DNA from 2 places in the Pseudomonas sp. GNP012 genome. Region 1 is predicted to be linked to the other one. Evidence: predicted binding sites of a transcription regulator. Region 1 holds the regulator's gene; the other holds the start of a gene.
What was found. Region 1 encodes sigma-54, which starts transcription at its own class of promoters, with help from an activator protein. Its sites were predicted from a motif close to ANTGGCATNNANNTTGCTNT; they were not measured.
Positions count from the first base shown of each region.

Region 2: flgB (flagellar basal body rod protein FlgB) is a predicted target of sigma-54. The motif match lies at 4,652-4,671, and genes of this name have one in related genera.

Region 1 covers NZ_JBTGUU010000001.1:211,790-217,618, forward strand. The annotation lists gene yjgA (ribosome biogenesis factor YjgA) at 1-264, opposite strand, end outside; gene pmbA (metalloprotease PmbA) at 373-1,719, shown strand; gene ACXX83_RS00855 (HPr family phosphocarrier protein) at 1,786-2,058, opposite strand; gene rapZ (RNase adapter RapZ) at 2,074-2,931, opposite strand; gene ptsN (PTS IIA-like nitrogen regulatory protein PtsN) at 2,934-3,398, opposite strand; gene hpf (ribosome hibernation-promoting factor, HPF/YfiA family) at 3,411-3,719, opposite strand; gene ACXX83_RS00875 (RNA polymerase factor sigma-54) at 3,794-5,287, opposite strand; gene lptB (LPS export ABC transporter ATP-binding protein) at 5,533-5,829, opposite strand, start outside.
Region 2 covers NZ_JBTGUU010000001.1:4,019,160-4,024,988, forward strand. The annotation lists gene ACXX83_RS18115 (ribonucleoside-diphosphate reductase subunit alpha) at 1-1,405, shown strand, start outside; gene flgE (flagellar hook protein FlgE) at 1,654-2,985, opposite strand; gene flgD (flagellar hook assembly protein FlgD) at 3,017-3,739, opposite strand; gene flgC (flagellar basal body rod protein FlgC) at 3,755-4,198, opposite strand; gene flgB (flagellar basal body rod protein FlgB) at 4,202-4,609, opposite strand; gene cheR (protein-glutamate O-methyltransferase CheR) at 4,981-5,808, opposite strand.

The sequences.
Region 1 (5,829 bases):
CAGAACCAGAATCGCGTCAGTGTCCTGATCGCGCATCAGTTTGCCGATGAACTGAAGGTGCCGTTTACGCGCGATGTTCGCGGTGTGCTTGGGCGCATCGGCCAGGGCCCGGCGCAATCCGTCGGTCAATGGCAGTTTGTTGAGCAAGTCAGGCTTGAGCGTTGTAAGGCGCTCGCCGAGGTCAACCAGAGCATGCAGCTCGCGTTTGACCTGGGATTTGCTTTTTTCTCCCGTATCGAGGGAGTCGTCGTAAGAATCAACCATGGTGGCAGTCCGCAAAGAAACGCCGCCATGATAACCAGTCGGGGGCCGCTTGTCCGGCCCGGTCGCTCGATGACCGTTACCGAAAGCAGAATTTGAGTGGAGAACAGCATGAGTGCAGTTGAAAGCGTCGGCCCACAAGCATTGCCGGCACTGCAGGAACAGGTCGAGCAGATCATCGCTGAAGCCAGGCGCCAGGGGGCCAGCGCCTGTGAAGTGGCCGTCTCCCTGGAGCAGGGCCTTTCGACGTCGGTGCGCCAGCGTGAAGTCGAAACGGTCGAATTCAACCGCGATCAGGGTTTTGGCATCACCCTGTACGTAGGCCAGCGCAAGGGCTCGGCCAGCACGTCGGCCAGCGGTCCGGAAGCGATTCGCGAAACGGTGGCCGCTGCTCTGGCTATCGCCAAGCACACCTCGGAAGACGAAGCCTCGGGCCTGGCCGATGCCGCGTTGATGGCGCGGGATCTTCCGGATTTCGACCTGTTTCACCAATGGGACATCACGCCGGAGCAAGCCATCGAGCAGGCCCTGGCCTGTGAAGCCGCAGCGTTCGCCGCCGACAGCCGGATCAAGAACGCCGACGGTACCACCCTCAGCACCCATCAGGGCTGCCGCGTTTATGGCAACAGTCACGGGTTTATCGGTGGTTATGCGTCGACTCGCCACAGCCTCAGCTGCGTGATGATCGCCGAAGCGGACGGCCAGATGCAGCGTGATTACTGGTACGACGTGAACCGTCAGGGCAACTTGCTGGCCGATCCGGTGAGCATCGGCCAGCGTGCCGCGCAACGGGCGGCGAGCCGCCTGGGCGCGCGTCCGGTGCCGACCTGTGAGGTTCCGGTGCTGTTTTCCGCAGAATTGGCTGGTGGCCTGTTCGGCAGTTTCCTGTCGGCGATTTCCGGAGGCAGCCTGTATCGCAAGTCGTCATTCCTTGAAGGCACGCTGGGGCAGAAGCTGTTTCCGGAGTGGCTGACCATCGACGAGCGCCCACACTTGATGCGTGCGATGGGCAGCGCGGCGTTCGATGGTGATGGTCTGGCAACCTACGCCAAACCGTTTGTCGAAAAAGGCGAGTTGGTGTCGTACATCCTCGGCACCTACTCAGGCCGCAAGCTCGGCATGCCGAGCACCGCCAATGCCGGCGGCGTGCACAACCTGTTCGTCACCCACGGCGATGAAGACCAGGCGGCCTTGCTGCGGCGCATGGGGCGCGGGCTGTTGGTGACTGAACTGATGGGGCAGGGCCTGAACATGGTGACCGGTGACTATTCCCGAGGCGCGGCGGGTTACTGGGTCGAGAACGGCGAAATCCAGTTCGCGGTCCAGGAAGTGACCATCGCCGGCAACATGCGCGACATGTTCAAACAGATCGTCGCCGTGGGGAATGATCTTGAGTTGCGTAGCAACATTCGTACGGGCTCGGTGCTGATCGAGCGGATGACGGTGGCAGGCAGCTAAGCCTCCCCGTTACACAAAAAGCGCGCCACCCATCGGGTGGCGCGCTTTTTTTAAGTCAAAAGATCTTTATTCGCCTTCGTCGAAGAAGTTGTTGATCAACGCGACCAGCGCATCCAGGGCTTCCTGTTCCCGCTCACCTTCTGTGCTCAAGTGGATCGTGGTGCCTTTGCCAGCAGCCAGCATCATCATCGCCATGATGCTTTTGCCATCGACCATGGACTCTGGTGTGCGACCGGCCCGGATCTGGCACGGGAACTGACCCGCGACCCCAACGAATTTTGCAGAAGCGCGGGCGTGCAGGCCCAGTTTATTGATGATTTCGATTTCCAGAGCAGGCATCGCGATGTGAATCCTTTAGCTGAGGTCGCGGTGGCGAACCTGGACGTTCTTCAGGGTTTTTTGCAGCGCCTGCCCCAGACGCTCGGTCAGGTAGACGGAGCGGTGATGTCCGCCAGTGCAGCCAATGGCAATGGTGACGTAGGCGCGGTTGCTGGCGGCAAAACGAGGCAGCCACTTTAGCAGGTATGTGGAAATGTCCTGGAACATCTCTTCGACATCCGGCTGTGCCGCCAGGTATTCGGCAACCGGTTGATCGAGTCCGGACTGCTCGCGCAATTCCGGTTTCCAGTAGGGGTTGGGCAGACAACGCACATCGAACACCAGGTCGGCGTCCACCGGCATGCCGCGCTTGAATCCGAAGGATTCCACCAGGAACGCAGTCCCGGGTTCTGGCTGGTTCAACAGGCGCAGCTTGATGGTGTCGCGCAGTTGATAGAGATTCAGGCTGGTGGTGTTGATCTTGAGATCGGCGAGGTCGGCAATCGGCCCGAGCAGGACGCTCTCGACGTTGATGGCTTCGGCCAGCGAGCGGTTGGCGTTGCTCAGGGGATGACGTCGGCGGGTTTCCGAGAAGCGCTTGAGCAGGGTTTCTTCGTCGGCATCCAGGTACAGGACATCGCACTGGATGTGGCGGCTGCGGACTTCTTCGAGCAGGTCAGGGAAGCGTGACAGGTGGCTGGGCAGGTTGCGGGCGTCAATGGAAACGGCCACCAGCGGCTGCATCAGTTCGGTATGAATCAACGCTCGTTCGGCCAGTTCCGGCAGCAGGCCGGCAGGCAGATTGTCGATGCAGTAGTAGCCGTTGTCCTCAAGAACATTGAGGGCGGTGCTTTTACCCGAGCCGGAACGGCCACTGACGATGATCAAGCGCATGATTACTGACCGTTTTGCTCGTCCAGGACAACCTGATACAGGGCTTCGTTGCTTGCGGCATTACGCAGTTTTTCGCGAACGTCCTTGCGGTCAAGCATGCTGGCGATCTGTCGCAGCAGCTCAAGGTGCGCATCGGTAGCGGCTTGCGGGACCAGCAGAACGAACAGCAGGTCAACCGGCGCGCCGTCGATGGCGTCGAAATCGATTGGGGCGTCCAGGTGCATCAATGCACTGATGGGCGATACACACCCCTTGAGACGGCAGTGTGGAATAGCGATGCCGTTGCCAAAACCGGTGGAGCCGAGTTTTTCACGGGCAATCAGCGCCTCGAAGACATCTTGCATCTCCAGAGCCGGCACTTCGCGGGCGATCAGATTGGCAATTTGTTCGAGGGCTTTCTTTTTACTGCCGCCCGGCACGTTCACCAGGGAACGGCCGGGGGTCAGGATACTTTCAAGTCGGATCATGGGTAGGGAGTGTTAACGACCGGTTGCGCCCTGAAGGAGGCTCTGGGTCTTTTCCTTATGCTTTTTGAGTTGTTTATCCAGCTTGTCGGTGAGTGCATCGATCGCAGCGTACATATCGGTATGTTCCGCATTGGCGACCACTTCATTCCCGGGAATATGCAGCGTGGCTTCGATTTTCTGCTTCAGCTTCTCGACGGTCATCGTGACCTGCACGTTAGTGATCTTGTCGAAATGTCGCTCCAATCGTTCGAGTTTTTCGCCGATGTAGGTGCGAAGAGGTTCGGTCACTTCCAGTTGGTGTCCACTGATGTTGACTTGCATACAGCTTCTCCTTCGTTGCCAGTGCATAAAGCGGTAGATCAGATGATCTACCACTGGAACGCTGTGGCGTGGCTCTACATCAACCGCTTGCGTTCGCTCGAAGGCGCGATCCCGAGGGATTCGCGGTACTTGGCGACGGTGCGGCGAGCCACCTGAATGCCTTGTGCCTCCAGTAAACCAGCGATCTTGCTGTCACTCAACGGCTTTTTCTGATTTTCCGCGGCAACCAGTTTTTTGATGATCGCCCGGATCGCCGTGGACGAGCATTCGCCGCCTTCGGAGGTGCTTACGTGACTGGAAAAAAAGTATTTCAGTTCATAAATACCCCGGGGGGTGTGCATGAACTTCTGGGTCGTTACCCGTGAAATCGTCGACTCATGCATGCCGACCGCTTCGGCGATGTCATGCAGGACCAGCGGCTTCATGGCTTCGTCGCCATATTCGAGGAAACCGCGCTGATGCTCCACGATCTGGGTGGCAACCTTCATCAGGGTTTCATTGCGGCTCTGCAGGCTCTTGATGAACCAGCGGGCCTCCTGCAACTGATTGCGCATGAACGTGTTGTCGGCGCTGGTATCGGCGCGGCGCACAAAACCGGCGTACTGGGCGTTGACCCGCAGCCGTGGCACCGACTCCTGATTCAGCTCTACCAGCCAGCGCTCGTTGTCCTTGCGTACGATGACGTCAGGAACGACGTACTCGGCTTCGGTGGACTCGATTTGCGAGCCCGGGCGCGGGTTGAGGCTCTGGACCAGCTCTATGACCTGGCGCAGCTCATCTTCCTTGAGCTTCATGCGACGCATGAGCTGGCTGTAGTCGCGGCTGCCAAGCAGGTCGATGTAATCGGTGACAAGGCGCTTGGCTTCGGCCAGCCAAGGGGTCTTGGCGGGCAACTGGCGCAATTGCAGCAGCAGGCATTCGCCCAGATTGCGTGCGCCGATGCCGGCCGGCTCGAATTGCTGGATGCGGTGCAGGACGGCTTCGATTTCGTCCAGTTCGATGTCCAGTTCCGGGTCGAAGGCTTCGAGGATTTCCTCGAGGGTTTCGTCCAGGTAGCCCTGATTGTTGATGCAGTCGATCAGGGTCACCGCGATCAGGCGATCGGTGTCGGACATCGGAGCCAGGTTCAGTTGCCACAGCAAGTGGCTTTGCAGGCTTTCACCGGCCGAGGTGCGGGTGGTGAAGTCCCACTCGTCATCGTCATTGCTGGGCAGGCTGCTGGCGCTGGTCTGGTAAACGTCTTCCCATGCGGTGTCGACGGGGAGTTCATTGGGGATACGCTCGTTCCAGTCACCCTCATCGAGGTTGTCAACCGTCGGGGCGCTTTCCTGGTAGGAGGGTTCCTGGATATCGGTGTTGGGCTTTTGTTCGGCGTTGTCGGCCAAGGGGTCGGAATTGTCGAAGTCGTCGCCTTCTTCCTGGCGTTCGAGCATCGGATTGGACTCCAGGGCCTCCTGGATTTCCTGTTGCAGGTCCAGGGTCGACAATTGGAGCAGGCGGATGGCCTGTTGCAGCTGAGGTGTCATCGTCAGCTGCTGGCCCATTCTCAAGACTAGCGATGGTTTCATGGCAGGGGCTTAACACCTTATTCGCCGGCGCACATGCGCCATCCACTACAGGGCGCCGGGGCGCCAAACATAAGCAAATTATATGCCTGAAACTGAAGGATTTGCCTAGAGCGCTGTAACAATAAAAAACTATAAATTTGTGTTGCGGTGCTGCCCATGTTGGGGGCTGAACGCGCAGGTTCGCATCAGGCCTGATGAATCGCGAGACCGGTGCCCGGGCGCCTTGCCTGGGCACAGCTCAGCGTTTACAGGCGGAACTCATGGCCCAGGTACACTTCCTTCACCAGGTCGTTGGCCAGGATGGTCTCTGCGTCACCTTCGGCAATCAATTGGCCGTCATTGACGATATAGGCGGTTTCACAGATATCCAGGGTTTCACGAACGTTGTGGTCCGTGATCAGCACGCCAATGCCTTTGGCCTTGAGGTGGTAAATGATCTGTTTGATGTCGCCGACCGAAATCGGGTCCACGCCGGCGAACGGTTCATCGAGGAGGATGAACTTCGGGTTGGTGGCCAGGGCGCGTGCGATTTCCACGCGGCG
Region 2 (5,829 bases), 3.8 Mb from region 1:
TGACGGCAAGTGGACCCTGTTCTCGCCATCCGAAGTGCCGGACCTGCACGACCTGACCGGCAAGGCCTTCGAAGAGCGCTACGAGTACTACGAAGCCCTGACCGAGTACCCGGGCAAGGTCAAGCTGTTCAAGACCATCCAGGCCAAAGACCTGTGGCGCAAAATGCTGTCCATGCTGTTCGAAACCGGCCACCCGTGGCTGACCTTCAAGGACCCGTGCAACCTGCGCAGCCCGCAGCAGCACGTCGGCGTGGTCCACAGCTCGAACCTGTGCACCGAGATCACCTTGAACACCAACAAGGACGAGATCGCCGTTTGCAACCTGGGCTCGATCAACCTGCCGAACCACATCGTCGACGGCAAGCTGGACACCGCCAAGCTGCAACGCACCGTGAACACCGCCGTGCGCATGCTCGATAACGTGATCGACATCAACTACTACTCGGTGCCGCAAGCGAAGAACTCCAACTTCAAGCACCGTCCGGTCGGCCTGGGCATCATGGGCTTCCAGGACGCCTTGTACCTGCAGCACATCCCTTACGGCTCCGATGCTGCCGTCGATTTCGCCGACAAGTCGATGGAAGCGGTCAGCTACTACGCGATCCAGGCGTCCTGCGACCTGGCCGACGAGCGCGGCTCGTACGAGACGTTCCAGGGTTCGCTGTGGTCCAAAGGCATCCTGCCGCTGGATTCGCAACAGATCCTGATCGAGGCCCGTGGCCAGAAGTACATCGATGTCGACCTGAACGAAACCCTGGACTGGGCACCGGTTCGCGCCCGTGTACAGAAAGGCATTCGTAACTCCAACATCATGGCCATCGCACCGACCGCGACCATCGCCAACATCACCGGCGTATCGCAGTCGATCGAACCGACCTACCAGAACCTGTATGTGAAATCGAACCTGTCGGGCGAATTCACCGTGATCAACCCGTACCTGGTTCGCGACCTCAAGGCTCGCGGTCTGTGGGACTCGGTCATGATCAACGACCTGAAGTACTACGACGGTTCGGTGCAGCAGATCGAGCGCATCCCGCAGGAACTCAAAGAGCTCTACGCGACCGCCTTCGAAGTGGACACCAAGTGGATCGTCGACGCCGCCAGCCGTCGTCAGAAGTGGATCGACCAGGCTCAGTCGCTGAACCTGTACATCGCCGGCGCCTCGGGCAAGAAGCTGGACGTTACCTACCGCATGGCCTGGTACCGTGGCCTGAAAACCACTTACTACCTCCGTGCCCTGGCCGCGACCAGCACCGAGAAGTCGACCATCAACACCGGCAAGCTGAACGCTGTTTCCAGCGGCGGCAACCACGGTGAAGATTCGGTCCTGGCAGCGCCTGCCGGCCCTGCTCCAGTGCCGAAGGCTTGCGCCATCGACGAGCCGGATTGCGAAGCTTGCCAATAAGCTGAGCCGACAAGCGCCGCAAGGCGCTTACTCGAAACCCCCGATCTGCCTCTGGCGGGTCGGGGGTTTTCTTTTGCCTGTCTGTAGGAGCGAGCTTGCTCGCGATGGTCTGGAGGGCGCCGCGTGTATCCAGACAGCACGCGTTATCGTTAACGACCATCGCGAGCAAGCTCGCTCCTACAGGTCTTTCTTTCGAGCACAAAAAAAGCCCCTCTTTCGAGGGGCTTTTTATGCGGCGCTATCCAGCATCAAGCCATCTGAATGATGGTCTGCATGATGGTGCTCTCGGTAGAAATGGTTTTGGCGTTCGCCTGGTAGTTGCTCTGCCCCTTGATCAGGTCGACCAGTTCGTTGGTCAGGTTGACGTTGGACTCTTCCAGGGAATTGGAAACGATCGACCCCAGGGTGCCAGTCTGCGGCGCATCGTAGCCCGGGATACCCGAGGTGTAGGTTTCTTTCCAGCTGGAGCCGCCTACCGGCTGCAGGCCTTGCTCGTTGGTGAAGCTGGCCAGGGAAATCTGGCCGATCGGCTTGGTCTGGTTGTTGCTGAAGTTGGCCAGCAGCACACCGCTGCCGTCGATGGTCAGGTTGGTGATCTGGCCAGTGGCATAACCGTTCTGCGATGGAATCGAACGCGCGGTGTCGGCGTTGAACTGGGTGGTGTTGGCCATGGCGATGGTCAAGCCAGCCGGATCGGCTGCGGCGCCGTTGGCTGTCCAGACGCCATTGGTGACACTGCCCGGAGTCCAGTTGGTGATCTTCAGGTCACTGCTGATCACCGAAGTCGGTGGCGTGGTTGGCGGCGTCACGGGTGTGCTGACCGAAGTCAGTTTGCCGGTGGCATCGAACGACATGGTCGAAGCAATCGGAGCGGTAACCTTGGGATCACTGCCATCGGGGTTGCGACCATCGATCAGGGTGTAGGTGTCCCAGGTGTTCGCGCCAGTCTTGACCATGTATTGATCCATGGTGTGCTGGTTACCCTGAGTATCGAAAATCGGGGTACTGAACGACTTGGTAAAGGTCTCGGTCTTGGACGGGTCGAACTTGTTGGCCGCAACCGTCTGGTCGATCACCGGCGACGTCGAGTTCAGGTTGATCGTCGACGACACGTTGCTGGTGGACTTTGGCGCCAGGTTGGAGGTGTCGATCCGCAGGTCGGTCAGCACGCCGTTGACAATCTTGCCGTTGGAATCCACACCGTAGCCTTGCAGGCGGGCAGTACCGTCGCTGTTGGTAACGTAGCCGTCCTTGTCGGTCTTGAACGTACCGGCACGGGTGTAGGTCAGCGAACCGTTGTTGCTCAGGACAAAGAAACCGTTGCCCTGGATACCCATGTCGAGCACGTTGCCGGTGTTGCTCACGTCACCCTGGGTGAACTGCTGGGAAACGTTGGCCAGGCGCACGCCGTTGCCGACGGTCTTGCTGCCGGTGCCCAGGCGAGTCGCCGAGTACACGTCTTCGAATTCTGCACGGGACGATTTGAAACCGGTGGTCGCGACGTTGGCGATGTTGTTGCCGGTCACGTCCAGTTGTTTGTTGGCTGCAAAGAGACCGCTAAGGCCGATATTGAAAGACATCATCCACTCCTTTATGCCGGGTTAGTCGGCTTTACATACCAATGGTTTGTACTTTGGACAGGGCAACGCTGCCCAGCCCGGCCAGATTGAGCATCAACTCACCGCCGGTCTGGCTGATGGTCACGCTGTTGACGGTCGCGGGCAGGTTGGTGATCAACGCGACGGACTGGCCATCGATCGTGGTCGTGGCGCCGAAGGTGTAGGTGCCCGCAGGTACCGTCTCACCCGCATCGTTCTTGCCGTCCCAGATGAAGCTGGCGTTGCCGGCCTTCTGCGAGCCGAGGTCGATGGTGCGCACGGTCTTGCCCGTTGAATCGGTGATCTTCAGGGTGGCGGACGCCACCGAAGACGGCACCACCACCGTGCCGCTGAGGCTCTTGGTGGTATCGACCACAGCCTTGTCGCCCGGCGCGATGACCGAACGGCCGACCAGCGACGACGCCTGCAAGGCCTGGGACGAGTTGTAGTTGCTGGCCAGGCCGCTCACGGTGTCGTTGAGCGTGGTGATGCCTTCCAGGCTGCTGAACTGCGCCAACTGGGCCACGAACGCACCGTTGTCCTGAGGCTCCAGCGGGTTCTGGTTTTTCAACTGGGTCACCAGCAACTGCAGGAACGCATCCTTGCCCAGGGCCTGGTTGCCCGAGGCGCTGCCGGCTGCCGAGGCGAGGCCGTCAGTCGTGGTGTTGGTCTTGATCGAAGAGTTGGCCAGGATGTCGTTGAGGCTCAAACCACTGGTGGAATCGGTAACACTCATCTGAGTCGCCCCTTATCACTGACCGAGAGTCAGGACTTTCTGCATCATGGTTTTGGCGGTGTTCATCATTTCGGCGTTGGTCTGGAACGAACGGCTCGCGGAAATCATGTCGGCCATTTCTTCAACCACGTTGACGTTCGGGTAGTAGACGTAGCCCTTGGCATCGGCGGCCGGATGGTTCGGTTCGTAGCGCGCCTCGAGATTGCTCTGGTCTTCGACCACACCCAGCACCTGCACGCCTTGGCCGGCGGCGTCCTGGTTCTGGAACAGCGAGTCGCTGCCGCCGCTCTGGCCGCCCTGGAACATGGTGGCGAACACCGGGTGACGCGCGCGGTAGGTCTGGTCGATGCTCGACGAGACGGTCTCGGCGTTGGCGATGTTCGAAGCGACGGTGTTCAAACGCGTGGTCTGCGCACTCATGCCGCTACCGGCAATGTTGAAAACACTGGATAGAGACATGGCTTACTCTCCGCGCAGGGCTGATACCAGCCCTTTGAATTTGCTATTGAGCAGGGTGAAGCTGGCCTGGAAATTGACCGCGTTTTGCGCGTAGTTCGATTGTTCCAGCTGAGCGTCCACGGTGTTCTGGTCGATCGACGGTTGCATCGGCGTGCGATACAGCAACGACTCGTCGCCATTGCCCAGACCTTCAGCTTCGATATGACGGTTGTTGGTCATGTTCAAGGCGAAGGTGCCGCTTTTGGTTTTCTCGTTCTGCTCGGCGAGCACTTTCGAGAAGTCCAGGTCCCGAGCCTTGTAGTTCGGGGTATCGGCGTTGGCGATGTTGTTGGCCAGGACTTCGGCACGCTGGGCGCGGAAGCCCAGGGCTTGTTCGTGGATACCGAGCGCTTTATCGAAGCTGATGCTCATGTCGGGAAACCTTCGGGTGACCTGATTTTTCGTAGGATCAACTTAGCAAGCCCCATGCCAATTCAAAAAAGCCCGGAAACCGGGGCTTTGCCGGACATGGCAACGCGGCAATGCCAGAAAAGCGGCAACGGTTTTCCGCCGCCTGCCGCTTTTCTGCCGCTTGATCCACTTTCGAGAGCACCACCTAACAACTGTGGGAGCGGGCTTGCTCGCGAAAGCGGTGCGTCAGGCAAAGTTGATATCGACTGACACGACGCCTTCGCGGGCAAGCCCGCTCCCACAAGGGGTGTGGTGATTTCAAATGATCATTTGCAGGCATAAAAAAACAGGAGTCCCTGAGGACTCCCGTTTTTATCCGCGCCGCTTTTGCATCACTTCGCCTGGTAAATGATCCCCGGGCTGCACTGGACCATCTGGTAATGATCCGGCAAACCGTTCAACGCTTCGGAAGCGCCGAGGAAGAGGTAACCACCGGGCTTCAACGTGCTGTGGATGCGCAACAGGATGTCCTTCTTCACCTCGGCGGAGAAGTAGATCAGCACGTTGCGGCAGAACACGATGTCGAACTTGCCGAGGCTCGCGTAACTGTCCAGCAGGTTGAAAGAACGGAATTCCACCCGGCTCTTGATCGGCGCCTTGATCGCCCAGCGTCCCGGCCCTTTCGGGTCGAAATAACGCTGCAGGCGCTCGGGCGACAGACCGCGGCCGATGGCCAGGCTGTCGTACTCGCCGGTCTTGCAGTTGTTCAGCATGGTGCCGGACAGGTCGGTGGCAACGATCTGTACGCCCATCCTCAACTGGCCCATGTTGACCCGTTCGAACTCGTCGATGGACATCGACAGCGAATACGGTTCCTGGCCCGACGAGCAAGCCGCCGACCAGATACGCAGACGCTGGCCAGGGCTGGCCTTGATCGCTTCGGGAAGGACCTTGTTCTTCAAGACTTCAAACGGGTAGGTGTCACGAAACCACAGGGTTTCGTTGGTGGTCATGGCATCCACCACCTGTTCGCGCAAACCGCTGCGCGGCTGGGTCTGCATGCGCTGAACCAGCTCCCCCAAAGACTTGATGCCTTGCTGTTCCATCAGTTTGTTGAGACGGCTGGAGACCAGGTACTGCTTGTTTTCACCGAGCAAAATGCCACAGGCTTTTTCCAGGAATACCCGGAACTGTTCGAAATCCAAATTACCCGTAGACAATGATGCCGCCTCTTAAATCGT